Regions from separate parts of the Pantoea folii genome, predicted to be linked through region 1. Evidence: predicted binding sites of a transcription regulator. Region 1 holds the regulator's gene; each other region holds the start of a gene.
The links. The regulator sigma-54, encoded in region 1, starts transcription at its own class of promoters, with help from an activator protein. The targets are predictions, from matches to a motif close to GTTGGCACANNTTTCGCTNT.
Positions count from the first base shown of each region.

Region 1 (5,129 bases):
CGTGTTTGGTGTAGAAGAGGCTTCACAGCGCTACTTCCACAAACCAGCCAGTCGTCTGACGATTTCTGAAGCGGCGCTGCTGGCGGCGGTACTACCAAACCCGATTCGCTTCCGCGCTGATGCACCTTCCGGGTATATACGAATGCGCCAGCAGTGGATAATGCGCCAGATGCGTCAGTTAGGTGGGGAAGGTTTCCTCGCGCGTTACAAATTGCATTAACAGCAATTAGTCTTCGTCAAACCCGGCTTCGAACAGCTCAATCACCGCAGCCAGCGCCTCGACTTCCTGCGGACCGCTGGCTTCAATCTCGATATGGCCGCCTTTCGCGGAGTCGAGCATCAGCAGCGCAATCACGCTGCTGGCTTCGGCTTCCGTACCGGCTTCATTGCGCAGTAGTACCTCTGCGTCAAAACTCTGCACCAACTCGAACAGTTTCATTGCCGGGCGCGCATGCATGCCCAGCTTATTGCGAATCTCAACGACTTGCTTCACGGTCATGATTTACGTTTTTCCAGAGTGCGATGACGAGACTGCACATTTTTGCCGCGTGAACGGAAGTAATCTGCCAGCTGTTCGGCGATGTAAACCGAACGGTGTTTACCCCCGGTACAGCCAATCGCGACCGTTAGATAGCTGCGGTTGTTGGTTTCCAGCATCGGCAACCACAGCTCCAGATAGCTGCGCGTCTGGTAAATGAAGTTATGTACTTCAGTGTGGCGGTCGAGGAAAGCCGCAACAGGACGATCAAGCCCGGTCATCGGACGCAGCTTGGGATCCCAGTGCGGGTTTGGCAGGAAACGCACATCGAAGACGTAATCGGCATCAATGGGAATGCCGTGTTTGAAGCCGAAGGACTCAAACACCATGGTCAGCTCACGCTCACGTTTGCCTGACAGGCGCGTACGCAGCATTTCAGCCAACTCATGGACCGACATTTCGGAAGTATCAATGATCAGGTCTGCCCGCGAACGCAAAGGCTCAAGCAGGTCACTCTCTTCATCAATCGCACTTTCCAGTGACAGGTTTTTACTGGAGAGCGGATGGATGCGGCGAGTATCACTGTAACGCCGTATCAGCGTGTTGCGATCGGCGTCCAGGAACAGTAACTGTGGTGAAAACGAATCCGGCAGATTGTTGAGCGCCGTTTCAAACACCTCCGGCGATTCAGGCATGTTGCGCACATCAATGCTGACGGCCGCTGAAATATTGCGCTCTGTTAGGGTGTTCGCTAATTCCGGTAGCAGCACCACGGGTAGATTATCGACACAGTAAAATCCCATGTCTTCCAGGGCACGCAGTGCGACCGATTTTCCTGAGCCTGACCGACCGCTAACGATCATCAGCACCATCACATTTCTCCCGTTTTAAACCGACGAATAGGCCGGTAAATGTGTCTGTCGCTTAAGAGTGTTCTTCCTGAGCTTCTGTGATAATGGCATAGAGTTCTTCATCACTCTGTGCCGCACGCAAACGGCGGCAGACGGTTTTGTCTGCCAGACGTTTAGCGACCAGCGACAGCGTATGCAAATGGGTTTTGCACTGGTCTGCAGGCACCAGCAGAGCAAACAGCAGATCAACCGGCTGATTATCCACGGCGTCAAAAGCGATTGGTTGGTCGAGGCTGATAAATACGCCAACGGCGCGCAGCGTATCCTCCTCCAGCTTGCCATGCGGAATGGCGATACCGTTGCCAATGCCAGTACTGCCCATACGTTCGCGAGTCAGAATGGCTTCAAAAAGTGTCTGGTGCGGCAGATTGAGCTGCTTCGCTGCCAGCTCGCTGATAATTTCCAGCGCGCGTTTTTTACTCTGGCAGTGTACGCCGCTACGGGTACAGTCCAGTGAGAGGACCGAGCTCAATTCCAGTGTCAGATCGTTGTTCATCATCGTTTCACTTGCGAGTTCACATAGCCGCAAGGTTAACGCCATTCATAACACAATGGCGAGTCTCCCGTTGGCGCTTGCGCAGATGACAAAACGGGGCGGTTAACCCGCCCCATTTGCGCTCTGAGTGCCGAATCGGTCAGCACTCTGCAAGCATGAAGGTTAGTGTTTTTTCAGTTTGTCTTTGTGTTTGGTCAGCTGACGGGAAAGCTTGTCGATTAACCCGTCGATGGCCGCGTACATGTCTTCCGCTTCCCCTGTGGCGTGCAGCTCTCCGCCGTTGACGTGCAGTGTTGCTTCCGCAATCTGCGTCACCTTCTCCACTTTCAGAACAATATAAACCTGATTGATACGATCAAAGTAGTGTTCCAGTTTGGCAAATTTGCTATTTACAAATTCGCGCAGCGGTTCAGTGATTTCAACATTCAGTCCGGTCAGGTTTAGCTGCATAGGTCTTCCTTCTTCGTTCGGTCAAACCAACTGCTTACGCTGGTTTGATGGCGGTATAGATAAAGACTCGCGATATTTAGCAACCGTACGTCGCGCCACCATGATGCCCTGATCGGATAACATGGAGGTGAGTTTGCTGTCGCTCAAGGGTTTTGCGGGGTTCTCCGCGGAGATCAATTTCTTCACCAGGGCACGGATCGCCGTGGAAGAGGCTTCGCCACCGCCTTCGGTATTCACATGGCTGGAGAAAAAATATTTTAATTCAAAGATGCCACGCGGGCTGTGCAGGTACTTTTGCGTGGTCACACGGGAAATGGTGGATTCATGCATGTCCACGGCCTGGGCGATATCTGCCAGCACCATCGGCCGCATGTATTCCTCGCCCTGTTCAAAGAACGCCTGCTGCTGCTCGACAATACAACGCGTCACTTTGAGCAGTGTGTCGTTGCGGCTTTCGAGGCTTTTAATCAGCCATTTGGCTTCCTGCAAATTACTGCGAATGAATTGGCTGTCGCTGTCGTTACGTGCGGAACCGCCCATCGCGGCGTAATGTTGATTGATCTTCAGGCGCGGCAAGCTGTCTGAATTCAATTCAACGGTCCAGCGCTTACTGGTTTTACGCACCAGTACATCAGGAATCACATACTCGGGTTCGCTGGTGTTGATCGATTGGCCGGGACGGGGATCGAGTGACTGAATCAGCAGCATCGCGTCTTTCAGCACTTCTTCCTTGAGGCGTGTTATACGCATCAGGCTGCGAAAATCGTGGTTGGCCAGCAGATCCAGATGTTCACTGACGATCAACCGCGCTTCTGCCAGCATTGGCGCATCGGCAGCGTATTGTGAAAGTTGCACCAGCAAGCAGTCACGTAGATCACGTGCACCGACACCGACAGGATCAAAGCGCTGAACACGCTTCAGCACCGCTTCAACCTCTTCCAGCGTCAGCTCTTCATCACCAATGCTGTCGCAGATGTCCTGGACGGAAACGGTGAGATAGCCCGTGTCATCAATGGCGTCGACAATTGAAGTGGCAATCGCGCGGTCGGTATCCGTAAACGGCGTGAGCTCCACTTGCCACATCAGGTAGTCCTGCAGTGACTGGGTGGTTTCGCCTTGATAAACCGGCAGCTCATCATCCTGGTAATCGGTACCCGTGCCAGAAGGCGTTCCCGCGGTGTAGATTTCATCCCAGGTGGCGTCGAGTGGAAGCTCCTCGGGCATCTCTTTCTGTTCGAGGGCTTCACGTGTGTCTAACGAGTCGCTCTCCTGATGCTCACGTGAATCGACTTCTTCATGCAGATCGGTTTGCTCAAGCAGCGGATTGCTTTCCAGCGCCAGTTGCAGTTCCTGCTGGAGTTCAAGCGTAGAGAGTTGCAGCAGACGAATGGCCTGCTGCAACTGTGGGGTCATCGCCAGCTGTTGGCTGAGCCTGAGTTGCAAACCTTGCTTCATAATTCTGCTTGAATTTCCTAAGCAAATGTCGTGAATAACGACACCTTATCAGAGTCTGAACTCTTCGCCCAAATAAACCCGTTTAACCTGCTCATCTGCAAGAATTTCATCCGGCGTGCCATGCGCGATCAGATGTCCCTGGCTCACGATGTAAGCACGTTCGCACACCGCAAGCGTTTCACGCACGTTGTGATCGGTGATCAACACGCCAAGACCGCTGTCGCGTAGGTGTTCGATGATTTTTTTGATATCGATGACTGAGATCGGGTCAACACCGGCAAAAGGTTCATCCAGCAGGATAAATTTGGGGTTGGCTGCCAGAGCGCGAGCGATTTCAACACGGCGGCGTTCACCACCGGAAAGCGCCTGCCCCATGCTGTCACGCAGATGCTCAATGTGGAACTCTTCCATTAACTCATTGGCACGATCCTGACGCTGCTCTTCCGTTAAATCATCGCGGATTTGCAACACCGCCATCAGATTGTCGAACACGCTTAGACGGCGGAAGATTGACGCTTCCTGCGGCAGATAGCCAATACCACGGCGCGCTCGCGCATGCAGCGGCAGAATACTGATATCTTCGTCATCGATCACGATGCGGCCTGCATCACGCGGCACAATCCCGACAACCATATAGAATGTGGTGGTCTTGCCGGCACCGTTTGGACCCAGCAGGCCGACAATCTCGCCAGATTTTACCTGCAGGCTGACATCTTCCACCACGCGGCGGCCTTTATAGGCTTTCGCCAGGTTTTCAGCGACTAATGTGGCCATAGCGATCAGTTACTCTTTTTAGGGCTCGTGGACGAGCCGTTTTTGTCCTGCAACTGCGACGGCACCAGTACGGTGGTGACGCGTTTGCTTTCGCCCTGGCTAAATGCCTGCATTTTCTGCTCTTTCACCAGGTAAGTGATGCGATCGCCTTTGATGTTGCTGTCCAGCTGCTGAATGAAGGCATTGCCCGTCAGTTCAACGAAATCGTTCGCCAGCTCATAATGCAGTTTTGAGGCGTGGCCCTGCACGGGTTTGCCGTTATCCTGCATCTGGTAGAAAGTGGCGGGAGCGCCGTAGGCATCCACGATAGTTTTTTTACTGTCGCCACCTGGACGTGTGACCACCACTTTGTCAGCGGTGATTTTGATTGAACCCTGGGTCACAATGACATTGCCGGTAAAGGTCGCTACGTTGCCTTGCAGATCCAGCGCCTGATTCACCGAATCAATATTAACGGGTTTGTCAGAGTCTCCCGTCAGGGCCAGCGCGGGCAGGCTGGTCGCCAGTAAGGCGCTTACCAACAACAACTTAAGGCTGTTTTTGTTCATTTTGGATTTCATAGGAA
Region 1 is NZ_JBWXON010000014.1:12,193-17,321, forward strand. It holds gene mtgA (monofunctional biosynthetic peptidoglycan transglycosylase) at 1-220, shown strand, start outside; gene npr (PTS phosphocarrier protein NPr) at 227-499, opposite strand; gene rapZ (RNase adapter RapZ) at 496-1,350, opposite strand; gene ptsN (PTS IIA-like nitrogen regulatory protein PtsN) at 1,403-1,885, opposite strand; gene hpf (ribosome hibernation promoting factor) at 2,048-2,335, opposite strand; gene rpoN (RNA polymerase factor sigma-54) at 2,357-3,790, opposite strand; gene lptB (LPS export ABC transporter ATP-binding protein) at 3,839-4,564, opposite strand; gene lptA (lipopolysaccharide ABC transporter substrate-binding protein LptA) at 4,570-5,124, opposite strand; gene lptC (LPS export ABC transporter periplasmic protein LptC) at 5,093-5,129, opposite strand, start outside.

Region 2 (5,129 bases), on a different contig from region 1:
CAGCCACTCTTCTGACAGTTTGTTCAGCGTGCCGTCTTTAATGCCCTGCTCAATCAACACGTTCACTTTGTCTTTCAGCGCTGGCTCATCTTTCTTCAGGCCGATAAAGCACGGTGAATCTTTTAGCATGAACTGCGGCACCGGCGCTTTTTCTGCGTTCTGGCGCGCAATGGCAGCCACCACGAGGTTACCGGTCGCGACATACTGCACCTGACCTGACAGGTAAGCTGACAGCGTGGTGTTGTTATCTTCATAACGCTTCACCTGCGCATCTTTTGGCGCCACATCGCTCAGCACCATGTCTTCCACCGCGCCACGCGTCACACCAATTGATTTACCGCTTAACGCTGCAGCATCTTTCAGTGGCTCACCTTTCGGGCCAAATACCCCAAGGAAGAACGGCGCATAGGCACGGCTGAAATCGATCACTTTCTCGCGTTCGGCGTTTTTGCCCATGCTGGAGATCACCAGATCCACTTTATCGGTTTGCAGATAAGGCACGCGGTTGGCGCTGGAGACCGGCACCAGCTGCAACTTCAGTTTCATCTGCTTCGCCAGATACTTGGCCATGTCGATGTCATAGCCTTGTGGCTGTAAATCGGTACCGACTGAACCAAACGGCGGGAAGTCCTGCGGCACCGCAATGCGGATGACGCCACGCTTCTGAATGTCTTGTAGCTGATCGGCCATCGCACTGCCGACCTGAGCCATCAGCAATGCTGCGCCTGCGACTGCCAGTAAAACTTTTTTCATTATGCACCCCGGTGAGTTTATCGTGAAACAAAAGATTCTTGATAAAACGATTTGCAACTAATGTGCCAACCGCAGGGTGTGGGGCGCAAAGGGAAGAAAAACGAATAAACACGGAGTTTAAGGCGATAAAAACGGGCATTACGCCCGTATTAAAACCCGATCAAAAAAGGTGCAAAGCACCAAAGTGGTGCCCACTATCGGTGTTCCAGTTCATCCAGGTGCTGATAAAGATCGGCAATTTGATGAATACGCTGACGGCCTTGCGACAGCATTTCATGCAGCAGTGCATTTGCCAGCAGGTTGATCAGACTCATCGCCGAGGCATAGCTATCAAAGGCGGAGACGCTATCGAGCGGCGCGCACAGCTGCCATTGTGCCAGCGTGATAATACCCTGCGCCTGCGGCTCGCACAGCGCCAGCACCGGAATATTGCTCTGCTGCAGCTGCTGCATCAGCGGGCGGATAATGCGTGGACGGCGGCGGAAGGCCATCACCACCACAATATCTTCGGGTGTGATATCCACCAGCTCCTCGCCCAGCGTCTGGCCGGGTTGTGGTAACACATGTACCTGCGGACGCGCCTGCATCAGCTGCTGACGCAGGTGCAATGCCACCGGATAGGCGTTACGCATGCCGATAATAAACACCCGCTTTGCAGCACCCAGCGCCTGAATCACTTCGCCAAACTGCTGCGGGTCGATGCTGTTCACCCACTGCGTCAGGTTGGCCATCTCCTGCTTGTAATGACGCGACAGTAAGGTATTGCCCTGCACTGCATCGCGATTGTCGGTGAGGGGCATCCCACTCTGACGCAGCGTACGCAGCTCATCACGCATGTCCTTGTATTTCTCATAGCCCAGACGTTTAAACAGGCGGCTGACTGTCGCCTTCGATACCCCGCTCAGCCGCGCCAGCTCTGCGCTGTTGTAGCTGATCAGGTCATCAAAATGGTCAAACACAAAATCGGCAATACGCTGCTCCTGCGGCGACAGTTGCGGATAGTGACTGCGAAGGCGTTCATCAAGCTGTTTCATCATTGGTCCTGTAACTTTCGTTTCATCACAAGCTAGCACAAATCGATCCACATTGATGCCCAACCCAAAACTGGAACAGCTCTTGCTTAGATCACCTCACGGATTTGTAGGGTCACTTTTTATGACCAACACCAACCCCATTCACACCCTACAAAAGAATCAACAATGAAGAGTTCACTATGATACAGAGCAACATGGCCCCGCTCGGCATGGCCGTCACCCCACATCATCTTGCCAGTGAAAGTGCACTGGCGGTTTTACGCGAAGGCGGTAACGCGATCGAAGCGATGGTAGCGGCAGCGGCCACTATCGCGGTTGTCTATCCGCACATGAACGGCTTGGGTGGCGATGGGTTTTGGTTGGTCGTGCCGCCCAATGGCGATCCTATCGCTATCGATGCCAGTGGCGCAGCAGGCTCACTCGCCCACCTCGACTTCTATCACGGCGAAAGCCATATTCCGCATCGCGGTCCTAAAGCAGCGCTCACTGTAGCAGGCACGGTGAGTGGCTGGCAGGAGGCGTTAACGCTAGCTGAAGAGCTAGGTTCTGCGCGGTTGCCGTTAGCCCGTTTGCTGCGTGACGCCATTCGCTATGCTGCCGATGGCATTCCTGTTACCGCATCGCAGGCTGCAGCCACTGCCGCAAAGCAACATGAATTGCTTGATCAACCCGGCTTCGCTGCGACCTTCTTGCCTGACGGCACCGTGCCTGGTGCCGGTAGCCGTTTTACCCAGCCCGCGCTTGCCAATACACTTAGCGTGTTGAGTGAACAGGGTCTGGAGAGTTTCTATCGCGGCGAACTGGCCCACCATCTGGCACGTGAGATGACCGCGCTGGGGATGCCGATCACCCTGGAAGATTTGCAAAAACACCACGCGCGCCGCTGTACGCCGCTGCATCTGGCACACAGTGAAGGTGACATCTGGAATATGACGCCACCAACGCAGGGTTTGGTATCGCTGGCGATTTTGGGTATCACCGACCGCCTGAACATGGCGGAGGCCGATGAAGCACAAACCGTACACCGCATTGTTGAGGCCACTAAAAAAGCCTTTGCCTTGCGCGACAAACACATCACCGATCCGCGCCATATCGACTTCAATGTGCAAGACCTGCTCGATGCCGATCATCTTTCCACACTGGCAACGCAAATTAATGACCAACAAGCCGCGCCGTGGGGAACCGGGCGAGGTCCTGGCGATACCGTATGGATGGGGGTGATGGACAGCAGCGGGCTGGCCGTTTCCTTTATCCAGAGCATTTATCACGAATTTGGCAGCGGCGTCGTGCTACCGGGTACAGGCATTACCTGGCAAAACCGCGGTGCAGCCTTTAGCCTGCAACCGGGCCATCTGCTGGCACTAAAACCCGGTAAACAACCGTTCCATACCTTAAATCCAGCGGCTGCGCGCCTGAAAGATGGTCGCACGATGGTTTACGGATCAATGGGGGGCGATGGCCAACCACAAACGCAGGCAGCAATTTTTACCCGCCACGTAATTCAGGGACAGCCACTTCAACAGGCGGTCAGTGCACCGCGCTGGTTGTTGGGGCGAACCTGGGGACAATCCTCTGACTCTCTCAAACTCGAAGCGCGTATGTCAGCAGAAACGGTGCAGCAGTTGCGCGAACTCGGTCATGACGTTGAGCTGTTGCCTGATTTCAGCGAAGTCGTCGGCCACGCTGGCGCCATCGTCAGACACAATAACGGCATGCTGGAAGGTGCCTTCGATCCACGTAGCAACGGCAGCGCAGCCGGCTTTTAAAGGAAACCATCATGCATTCGCAACCGGACTGGGCGGCTTATATCGCTCAAATGGAACAGATTCTGGCTCTGGAGCTGGACGAAGCACGTCGCACTGAATTGCTGGTGCAGTTCAATCGCATCGCCGCCATGGCTGAACCGCTCATGGCTTTCCCGCTGGATGACCGTCTGGAAGTGGCAGGAGTGTTTCATCCATGAAACTGGCATCGTTATCCATCAAAGCGCTCAATCATGCGCTGAATCAAGGTGATATTAGCGCCCGTGAAGTGGCGCAACAGACGTTGAACGCCATTGAACAGCACAATCCTGCACTCAATGCGTGGACCGAAGTCACCGGTCAGCGCATGTTGCGCGAAGCGGATCAGGTCGATTTGCAACGCCAGCGCGGTGAAGTATTGCCTGTGCTGGCGGGTATTCCTTATGCGGTTAAAAACCTGTTTGATGTCGCCGGTCACAGCACCCTTGCTGGTGCCAGCTTATTCAGTGAACGTGCAGCGGCCCGCGAAGATGCGTGGGCGGTGAGTCGACTGCGTCAGTCCGGTGCACTGCTCTCCGGCATGCTGAATATGGATGCCTATGCTTACGGCTTTACTACCGAAAACACCCATTATGGCCCGACCCATAATCCGCGCGATTTGAGCCGCGTGGCCGGTGGTTCCTCAGGCGGCTCGGCGGCGGCTGTCGCGTCAGGCTTAGTGCACTTCTCACTGGGCACCGATACCAATGGTTCGATCCGCGTGCCGGCCTCGTTGTGCGGTATCTATGGACTCAAACCGACCTTTGGTCGCTTATCGCGCAGTGGCAGCCATCCTTTTGTCGCCAGCCTCGATCATATCGGTCCGTTTGCTCGCTCGGTAGAAGATTTGAGTCTGGTGTACGATGCGCTGCAAGGTCACGATGCCAGCGATGCTTTCCAGGCAGCGCAGGCGAAGGAACCGACCAGTGACGGATTAGTAAAAGGCGCAGAAGGCATACGTAGCGCAGTGCTGGGTGGTTTCTTTTCGACCTGGTGCAGCGAAGAAGCGCGTGCCGCCGTGCAAGTGGTGGCACAAGCGCTGGATGCCAGCGAAGCCGTCACGTTAGCCAACGCGGAAATTGCCCGTTCAGCGGCCTTTATCCTCACCGCCTCAGAAGGCGGCAATCACTATCTGCCCGCTTTGCGCAATATGCCCGAGCAATTCGAACCGAACTCTCGCGAGCGTCTGCTGGCCGGAGCGATGCTGCCTTCCGCGTGGTATGTGCAGGCGCAGCGCTTCCGCCGTCATTTCCAACAGCAGGTGTTACCGCTGTTTGAACAATTCGATGTCCTGATTGCACCGGCGACCCCTTGCACCGCGACCACCATTGGGCAAGAGACGATTCATATTAACGGCCAGGATTTGCCGACGCGCGCCAGTATGGGCATGTTAACGCAGCCGATTTCCTTCCTCGGCTTGCCGGTCTGTACCGTGCCTTTGCAAACTGCCAGTGGCTTACCGATTGGCTTACAGTTAATCGCAGCACCGTTTAAAGAACATCTTGCACTGCGCGCCGCCTGGGCACTGCAGCAGCAAGGGTTGACCCTGCCACAAACCACC
Region 2 is NZ_JBWXON010000011.1:166,658-171,786, forward strand. It holds gene AC1MDE_RS14540 (transporter substrate-binding domain-containing protein) at 1-753, opposite strand, end outside; gene hpxU (MurR/RpiR family transcriptional regulator HpxU) at 948-1,787, opposite strand; gene AC1MDE_RS14550 (gamma-glutamyltransferase family protein) at 1,967-3,553, shown strand; gene hpxX (oxalurate catabolism protein HpxX) at 3,565-3,750, shown strand; gene AC1MDE_RS14560 (AtzE family amidohydrolase) at 3,747-5,129, shown strand, end outside.
Region 2: a site for sigma-54 is predicted at 1,857-1,876, ahead of AC1MDE_RS14550 (gamma-glutamyltransferase family protein). Genes of this name have one in related genera too.

Region 3 (5,129 bases), on a different contig from region 1:
GTGCCTGAAGTCATCGTCATGAATTCGTTACGGAAGCCGATCAGGCCGCGGCTTGGGATCATGTAGTCGAGACGTACACGGCCTTTGCCATCTGGATCCATATTTTTCAGATCGCCTTTACGCTCACCCATCGCCTGCATCACAGAACCCTGGTGGGTTTCTTCGATGTCGAGGGTCACGTTTTCGAATGGCTCTTGTTTACGGCCTTCGAATTCGCGGAAGATAACTTTCGGACGGGATACCGCCAGTTCGAAACCTTCACGACGCATGTTCTCGATCAGAACAGACAAGTGCAGCTCACCACGACCAGACACACGGAATGCGTCTGAATCTTCGGTTTCTTCAACACGCAGTGCCACGTTGTGCACCAGCTCTTTATTCAGACGCTCCAGAATCTGGCGCGAAGTCACATACTTACCTTCTTTACCGCAGAAAGGTGAAGTGTTGACGTTAAAGAACATGGTTACGGTTGGCTCATCAACGCTCAGGGCTGGCAGCGCTTCAACCTTCTGCGTGTCGCAGATGGTGTCAGAGATGTTCAGCTCGCCCAGACCGGTGACAGCGATGATATCGCCTGCTTCAGCCTCGGCGCTCTCGATACGTTCCAGACCCAGATGGCCCAGTACTTTACCGACTTTACCGTTACGGGTTTTGCCTTCGCTATCAATGATAGTGACTTGCTGGTTCGGCTTGATTTTACCGCGCTTGATGCGGCCAATGCCGATAACGCCCAGGTAGTTGTTGTAGTCGAGCTGCGAGATCTGCATCTGCAGTGGGGCTTCAACTTCAACCTGTGGTGGAGAAACACGATCCACAATCGCCTGATACAGCGGGGTCATGTCGTCTGCCATGTCGTTGTGATCCAGACCGGCGATACCATTCAGCGCTGACGCATAAATGATAGGGAAGTCCAGCTGCTCGTCAGTCGCGTCGAGGTTAACGAACAGGTCAAACACCTGATCAACAACCCAATCAGGACGCGCGCCCGGACGGTCAACTTTGTTGATGACTACAATCGGCTTCAAACCATGAGCAAAGGCTTTTTTGGTTACGAAGCGGGTTTGCGGCATAGGGCCATCCATCGCATCTACAACCAGCAGCACCGAGTCCACCATGGACATAACACGTTCCACTTCACCACCGAAGTCGGCGTGTCCTGGGGTATCAACGATGTTGATACGGTAGTCGTTCCATTTGATGGCGGTGTTTTTTGCGAGGATGGTAATCCCACGCTCTTTCTCCAAATCGTTGGAGTCCATTACGCGCTCAGTCGCTTCGGTACGAGCATCAAAAGTACCGGACTGTTGTAGCAGCTTGTCAACCAGGGTGGTCTTACCATGGTCAACGTGCGCGATGATGGCGATGTTACGCAAATTTTCGATCACAGCTTTGCCTCAGGCATTATAGAAATAACGCGGTATTGTACACGGATTAAGCGAAAGACTGAACATGATCACAGTATTCCCTTAAAGTTTCTCTTAGTGCTGTTTTTTAGCACCAATTACGGTGCATTAATCTGCACTGCGATGGTGTTTTGCACCTTTTTGGGGCGATATTTGATCTATGGAGCACCAAATTAGTGCACCTCATCCATACTGGTGCAGTGACCGACTCACGAAAGAGCGCGTCACAGCGCCATTTTTACCATTGTAATAAAGTTGGCACAGAATTCGCTTTATATCTTTCAAGCGAAAACGACAGTTATACAACGGTTGAAAAGAGCTTGCCGAGATCTTGGTTAGGGGTGGTCAGTAAGCGTGACACATTCCAGGCAACGAAGTTCTCTCACCATGACGATTATGACCATTTCCAGGAGAGTTTAAGTATGTCCGCTGAACACGTCCTCTCGATGATGAACGAGCACGAAGTTAAGTTTGTTGACCTGCGTTTTACCGATACCAAAGGTAAAGAACAGCACGTTACTATCCCTGCTCACCAGGTTAACGCTGACTTCTTCGAAGAAGGCAAAATGTTCGATGGCTCATCCATCGGTGGCTGGAAAGGCATTAACGAATCAGACATGGTGCTGATGCCGGATGCGACCACTGCAGTTATGGATCCTTTCTTCGAAGATCCAACGCTGATCATCCGTTGTGACATCCTCGAGCCAGGCACGCTGCAGGGCTACGACCGTGACCCACGCTCCATTGCTAAACGTGCAGAAGAGTTCCTGCGTTCTTCTGGCATCGCGGATACCGTGCTGTTTGGACCAGAGCCAGAGTTCTTCCTGTTCGATGACATCCGTTTCGGTTCTTCTACTTCAGGTTCACACGTTGCTATCGATGATATCGAAGCGGCATGGAACACCGGTAAAGAATACGAAGGCGGTAACAAAGGTCACCGTCCAGGTCTGAAAGGCGGTTACTTCCCGGTTCCACCAGTCGATTCAGCTCAGGACATCCGTTCTGCTATGTGTCTGACCATGGAGCAGATGGGCCTGGTGGTTGAAGCTCACCACCACGAAGTTGCTACTGCTGGTCAGAACGAAGTGGCTACCCGCTTCAACACCATGACCAAAAAAGCTGACGAAATTCAGATCTACAAATACGTGGTGCACAACGTTGCTCACGCGTACGGCAAAACTGCAACCTTCATGCCTAAGCCAATGTTCGGCGATAACGGTTCTGGTATGCACTGCCACATGTCCCTGTCAAAAGGCGGCGTGAACCTGTTCTCTGGCGACAAGTACGGCGGCCTGTCTGAAACTGCTCTGTTCTACATCGGCGGTATCATCAAGCACGCTAAAGCGATCAACGCCCTGGCTAACCCAACCACCAACTCTTACAAGCGTCTGGTCCCGGGTTACGAAGCACCTGTTATGCTGGCTTACTCAGCACGTAACCGTTCAGCTTCAATCCGTATCCCAGTGGTTGCGAGCCCGAAAGCACGTCGTATCGAAGCACGCTTCCCGGATCCAGCGGCTAACCCATACCTGGCCTTCACCGCGCTGCTGATGGCGGGTCTTGATGGTGTTATCAACAAGATCCACCCTGGCGATGCGATGGACAAAAACCTGTATGACCTGCCACCGGAAGAAGAAGCTGAGATTCCAAAAGTTGCAGGTTCTCTGGAAGAAGCACTGAACGCACTGAACGAAGACCGCGAGTTCCTGACCCGTGGCGGCGTGTTCACTGATGACGCTATCGACGCGTATATCGAACTGCGTAAGCCAGAAGTTGACCGCGTGCGCATGACTCCGCACCCAGTTGAGTTCGAACTGTACTACAGCGTTTAATTTAAAAAATTTCAGCGCATTTCACGCCGCTGATTGGCGGCGTAAATAACCTGAACGTTTTTTTGTTGCCGTGGAAACTTTAGCCCATCTCCGGATGGGCTTTTTTCACCGCGAATTCATCGTTCGAATGATAGTTTTCAGTCCCAAAAGGCTATAATGCACTAAATTAGTGCAGAGGAACGCTGTATGGCAACTGGCACATTGCCCGACGCGGGGCAGATTCTTAACTCTCTAATCAACAGTATTTTGCTGGTCGATAACGATCTGGTTATCCATTATGCCAACCCGGCAGCGCAGCAATTACTGGCACAAAGCTCACGCAAATTGTTCGGCACGCCATTACCGGAATTAACCGGCTATTTTTCGCTGAATATTGAGGTGATGAGCGAGAGTCTTGGAGCAGGCCAGGGCTTTACCGACAGCGAAGTGACGTTAGTGGTCGATGGCCGCGCGCACATTATGTCGCTGACCGCACAGCGTCTACCCGATGGTCTTATCCTGCTTGAAATGGCGCCGATGGATAATCAACGCCGTCTCAGCCAGGAACAGCTGCAACATGCTCAGCAGGTCGCTGCACGTGATTTAGTGCGCGGACTGGCGCATGAAATTAAAAACCCGCTCGGAGGTTTACGCGGCGCCGCGCAGTTATTAACGCGTGCTCTGCCCGATCCTTCGCTGCATGAATATACCCGGATTATTATCGAACAGGCGGACCGCCTGCGTAATCTGGTTGATCGTTTACTGGGGCCCCAACAGCCCGGTATGCACGTCACACAAAGCATTCATCAGGTGGCGGAGCGCGTGGTGAATCTGGTCTCGATGGAGCTGCCGGACAATGTCTCGCTGGTGCGTGATTACGACCCGAGCCTGCCCGAGCTGCCACACGATCCCGATCAGATTGAGCAGGTGCTACTCAACGTAGTGCGTAATGCGTTGCAGGCGCTGGGTGACGAAGGTGGCACTATCGTGATCCGCACCCGTACCGCGTTCCAGCTCACGCTGCACGGCACCCGTTATCGCCTGGTGGCACGTATTGATATCGAAGATGATGGCCCTGGGATTCCTGCTCATCTACAGGACACGCTGTTCTATCCGATGGTGAGTGGTCGTGAAGGAGGCACCGGTTTAGGTCTCTCCATCGCCCGCAGCCTGATCGATCAGCATTCAGGAAAAATAGAATTTAACAGTTGGCCAGGACATACCGAATTCTCGGTTTACCTGCCTATTCGCCAGTGAGGTTTCTATGCAACGAGGGATAGTCTGGATCGTCGATGACGATAGCTCCATCCGCTGGGTGCTTGAACGTGCGCTCACTGGAGCCGGTTTGAGCTGCGCGACATTTGACAGCGGCAATGAGGTGCTGGATGCACTCTCAAGTAAAACCCCAGATGTATTGTTATCGGATATTCGCATGCCGGGCATGGATGGACTGGCGCTGCTGAAACAAATTAAACAGCGTCACCCAATGCTACCGGTCATCATAATGACCGCGCATTCGGATCTTGATGCCGCCGTCAGCGCTTATCAACAAGGCGCGTTCGATTACCTGCCCAAGCCGTTTGATATTGATGAAGCGGTCGCGCTGGTTGAACGTGCGATCAGCCATTATCAGGAGCAGCAGCAGCCGCGTAATCAACCGGTGAGCGGCCCGACAACCGACATCATTGGCGAAGCGCCGGCGATGCAGGATGTGTTTCGCATCATCGGCCGTTTGTCGCGATCTTCCATCAGCGTGCTGATTAATGGTGAATCGGGTACCGGTAAAGAGTTAGTGGCGCATGCTCTGCATCGTCACAGCCCGCGTGCCAAATCACCGTTTATCGCGCTGAATATGGCGGCAATCCCGAAAGACCTGATCGAATCCGAATTGTTCGGGCATGAGAAAGGGGCCTTT
Region 3 is NZ_JBWXON010000020.1:102,253-107,381, forward strand. It holds gene typA (ribosome-dependent GTPase TypA) at 1-1,385, opposite strand, end outside; gene glnA (glutamate--ammonia ligase) at 1,826-3,235, shown strand; gene glnL (nitrogen regulation protein NR(II)) at 3,422-4,471, shown strand; gene glnG (nitrogen regulation protein NR(I)) at 4,479-5,129, shown strand, end outside.
Region 3: a site for sigma-54 is predicted at 1,658-1,677, ahead of glnA (glutamate--ammonia ligase). Genes of this name have one in related genera too.

Region 4 (5,129 bases), on a different contig from region 1:
CTGCAACCGCGGAGCCCAGCGTTGGGGTGGCTACCGGCTTACTGTGATCGGCACAGCCAGCCAATGCTGCCGCCAGCGTCACACCGCTAATAACATGCCAGAGTTTCATCGATGTCGTCTCCTTATGAACACTATGATTGTCGGCGGACAAATTGTTGGGTAGCTTTTCAACCGCCGAATGCCCTTAATTCTGGCACAAAAAACCGGATTGCGCCCAAAAGCGCTGCCAGCTCGCTGAAATCACGGCAAAATCATTGACGGAAACTGGTCGGATCTTTCACACTGACGCGATTGCCCCCCAGAGGAATCTGCTATGAGCCAGGCACTGCAAAACCTGCTTAATTTACTCGATCTCGAAAAACTCGAAGAAGGCCTGTTTCGCGGCCAAAGTGAAGATCTCGGCCTGCGCCAGGTGTTTGGCGGCCAGGTCGTCGGTCAGGCGTTATACGCAGCAAAACAAACCGTGCCGGAACAGCGCATCATCCACTCGTTCCACAGCTACTTCCTGCGTCCTGGTGATAGCGAAAAAGCCATCATTTACGATGTCGAAACCCTGCGCGATGGCAAAAGCTTCAGCGCGCGTCGTGTCAGCGCGGTGCAAAATGGTCACCCCATTTTCTACATGACAGCCTCATTCCAGGCACCCGAAAGCGGATTTGAGCACCAGAACCGCATGCCGTCGGTGCCAGGCCCGGACAATCTCCCCTCGGAGCAGGACCTGGCACAAAAACTGGCAGCCCATTTGCCGCTCAAACTCAAAGAAAAGTTTCTCGCTGAACGTCCACTGGATATCCGGCCGGTGCAAATCCATAACCCGCTCAAGGGCCGTGTTGATGAGCCGATGCGCCAGGTGTGGATTCGTGCCAACGGCAAGCTGCCGGACGATCGCCGCATTCATCAATACCTGCTGGGTTACGCCTCGGATCTCAACTTCCTGCCTGTGGCACTACAGCCGCACGGTAAAGGATTTTTAGAGCCTGACATGCAGGTGGCGACGATTGACCACTCCATGTGGTTCCACCGCCCGTTCGACCTCTCAGAGTGGTTGCTATACAGCGTGGTGAGCACCTCAGCTTCAGGTGCACGTGGGTTTGTACGTGGGGAGTTCTACACGCAGGATGGGACACTGGTCGCAACCACCGTTCAGGAAGGCGTCATGCGCCAACGCGACGCATAAAAAAAGGGGCGATATTATCGCCCCCTCGTCTTTTTATAATTTTAGCGCACTGCTCTTCTACTGCGCATTTCTTACTGGTTGTAAGCGTTCTCGCCGTGGCTGTTCACATCCAGACCTTCACGTTCCTGATCTTCTGGAACACGCAGGCCAACGATCATATCCGCCAGTTTGAAGCCGATGAAGGCGACAACACCTGACCAGACAATGGTCACGCCGCAGCTGAACAGCTGAACCCAAACCTGATGGCCCATGGTCACGCCTTCTGCGTAGCCCACGCCGCCCAGTGAAGAGGAGGCGAACACACCGGTCAGAATACAACCCAGGATACCGCACACGCCGTGCACACCGAACACATCACACGGGTCATCCACACGCAGCCATTTCTTCAGGGTGGTCACACCCCAGATACCTGCCAGGCCACCGGCCAGACCGATAATCAGCGCGCCGCCGACACCGACATAACCACAAGCCGGGGTGATAGCAACCAAACCGGCGATAAAGCCAGAACACGCACCCAGCAGAGAAGGTTTGCCACGCATTGCCCACTCACCGAACACCCATGACAGCACCGCACCTGCAGTCGCCACAACAGTATTCAGGAAAGCCAATGCTGCGATTTCGTTAGCTGAAGAAGCAGAACCGGCGTTGAAACCGAACCAGCCCACATACAGAATCGCAGTACCGGTGAAGACCATTGGCAGGTTGTGCGGCTTGAACGCTTCTTTACCGAAGCCAGCACGTTTGCCCACCAGATAAGCACCCACCAGACCCGCAACGGCTGCGTTGATATGAACAACGGTACCGCCAGCGAAGTCCAGCGCGCCGTCTTGCGCCAGCAGACCGCCAGCCCACACCATGTGTGCGATTGGCAGATAAGAGAGCGTCAACCAGACCACCACAAAAATCAGTACTGCTGAGAAGCGAATACGTTCAGCAATCGCGCCCACAATCAGGCCCACGGTGATACAGGCGAAGGAAGCCTGGAACGCGACGTGAATATACTGATAGAAGCTGCCCATCACCGCTTTCAGCTCGATATTTTTCAGCATCGCCCACTGGAAGTTACCGAAGAAGGCGTTGCCCTCGCTGAAGGCCAGTGAATAACCGTAAATCACCCACAGCACGCAGACTAATGCGAAAGTCACGGCAACCTGGGTCAGCATCGACAGGACGTTTTTGCCGCGAATCAAACCGCCGTAAAACAGGGCGATGCCCGGAATCGTCATAAACAGTACCAGAGCGGTACAGATCATCATAAAGGCGTTATCCGCTTTGTCCGCAACGGCAGGTGCTGCCGCCATGGCCAGAGACGGTAACAGTGCCAGGCTGGTGAGGCCCAACTTAGTCATCATTTTATTCATTTCTTTCCATCCCATCACAATTCAGAGCCCCAGTTACAGTGCTGCTTCGTCGGTCTCGCCGGTACGAATACGAATAACGCGCTGCAGTTCTGCGACGAAGATTTTGCCGTCGCCAATTTTGCCGGTGTAAGCGGCTTTGCTGATGACATCCACCACTTCATCGAGTTGATCGTCCGCAATCGCGATATCAATTTTAACTTTTGGCAGGAAGTTCACGCTGTACTCGGCACCGCGGTAAAGCTCTGCGTGACCTTTCTGGCGACCAAACCCCTTCACTTCGGTAACAGTCAGTCCCTGAATGCCAATGGAGGATAAGGCTTCACGCACGTCCTCCAGCTTAAATGGTTTGATTACCACGGTAACCAGCTTCATACGTTCCCCTCCAGATAATAAATTGAGTGAGTCTCGCGGACACGAGGAGATATAAGCAAACGCTGTGCCACAAATTAAAAAAGGGGAGAAGTCAGCGGCATAGACGCGCTGTATCGCGCTTCGTTATGTGATGGGTAGCTCAGTTTGGGGATAGGGCAAAAGAAAGGTGTTGCAATATTGCACTCCTTTGGTGCTTCAAGCCTCAAAGGAGTGCATCAATACAGAACAATCCGATAAATCTGCGCAAAAAAGGTGCAATTCACCCTTCTGCTTGTGCGGGGATGCTCGCCGCGAGTTCATCACCCGCCTGCTGCAGCTGATACATCTGCCAGTAACGACCCTGTTGAGCCAGCAACTGCGCATGCGTGCCGCGCTCGGCAACCTGACCACGGTGCAATACCAAAATCTGATCCGCTTCGGTGATGGTAGAAAGACGGTGTGCAATCACCACCAGCGTGCTGTGCTGGCGTAGTGCACGCAGCGCATGCTGAATCGCTTGCTCGGTGCCGGAATCGATATTGGCGGTCGCTTCGTCAAGAATCAAAATCTGTGGCAGCGAAACCAGCACCCGCGCCAGCGCCAGTAACTGTTTTTGCCCGACCGACAAATTGTTGCCCTGCTCACCCAATCGCGTGTGGATGCCCTCCGACATTGAGCGAGCCAGCGGAGCGAGCTGCACCTTTTCCAGTGCCTGCCACACCTGCTCTTCCGGGATGTCACGCCCGAGCCGCACGTTGGCTAACAGGGTATCCGCCAGCACCACCGGATCCTGCTGCACCATCGCGACGCTTTGCCGCAACGCTTCATGCGTCAGCTGCGGTAAAGGGCGACCATCCAGCTCGATGCTACCGCGTGTCACCGGGTAATATCCCATCAGTAAATTCGCCAGCGTACTTTTGCCACTGCCTGTATGCCCCACCAGCGCCACAAAACCGCGCGCCGGCACTTCGAGGCTGATATGGCTCAGTACATCCCGATTGTCGCGGTAGGCAAAACTGACATCGTGCAAGGTAATACGCCCTGAGGCCAACGGCAGGTTATCCGTGCCGTATCCCTGTTGAGTGGCATCCATCAGTTCGAAGATACGCTCGCCGGAAACCACCGCCTGCTGCAGCATCGATTGCTGCGTGGTGAGCTCAATCAACGGTTCATTCAGGCGTCCCAGATAGGTAATGAAGGCGTAAAGCACGCCAACCTCAAACACACCGGGTGTGGCAAAGCTGAACAGCATCAGCAGCCCGCAGAGAATCATCGTCGAAAACAGACTTAGCAACGGACGCAGCAGGAAGCCATCCAGCCGCAAGGTTTCCATGCGCGCCAGATAGTGTGAGCGGCTGGCCTCGCCCATGCGTTCACCAAAGCGCGCCTGCTGGCGAAACTGCTGGATCACGCTCATGCCGTTGATCACTTCATTGAAACCATTATTGATATCCGCCAGATAGCTACGCACACGACGTGCAATCGGCGTGCTGTAACGCTGATAAATCAGCATCACCGTGAGTACCAGCGGGAAGATGACAATCGCCACCAGCGCCATGCGCCAGTCGAGCGAGAACATCGCCACCAGCATTGCGCCAATCAGTGCCGCACTGCGCAGCACGGTGGCTACCACCGTGACGTAGAGATCTTTAATCACTTCAGTATCATTGGTGACGCGCGAGATAATCTGCCCCACCGGCTGGGTATCAAAGGCGCTAAGCGGCTGACGCAGTGCTGCGTTCATCACGTCCACGCGTAACTGTTGCACCACACCAATCGCCGCGCGATTAAACAGCAGCGCCTGGAAATAGTGCAAACCTGCAGCCAGCAGTTGCAGCAAAATAAAGCACACCAGCAGCCCGATGGCGATGGCCCAAGGCATTTGGTGTTTCGCCACCAAATTATCAATGAAGTAGCTCACCAGCACCGGGCCGGTGACTTCCGCCGCCGCCGCGATCCACAGCATGCCAACCGCCACCCACAACGATTTTCGCCAGGGTTTACCGTATGACAGCAGGCGTTTCAGGGTTGGCCACAAACGTTGCGATTTAGCCATGATTCGCCTCCTCTGCGATTTCATCTTCATCCAGCGCCGCTTCGAGTTGCTGATAGCGGTACATATCGCGATACCATCCCTCTTTCGCTAGCAGGCTGTCATGATCGCCGCGCTGAGTCACCGCACCTTGTTGCAGCACCAGAATTTCACTGGCCTCGGTCAACGCCGATAAACGATGCGCACT
Region 4 is NZ_JBWXON010000011.1:5,996-11,124, forward strand. It holds gene AC1MDE_RS13800 (YbaY family lipoprotein) at 1-109, opposite strand, end outside; gene tesB (acyl-CoA thioesterase II) at 314-1,177, shown strand; gene amtB (ammonium transporter AmtB) at 1,249-2,538, opposite strand; gene glnK (P-II family nitrogen regulator) at 2,572-2,910, opposite strand; gene AC1MDE_RS13820 (SmdB family multidrug efflux ABC transporter permease/ATP-binding protein) at 3,170-4,945, opposite strand; gene AC1MDE_RS13825 (SmdA family multidrug ABC transporter permease/ATP-binding protein) at 4,938-5,129, opposite strand, start outside.
Region 4: a site for sigma-54 is predicted at 2,963-2,982, ahead of glnK (P-II family nitrogen regulator). Genes of this name have one in related genera too.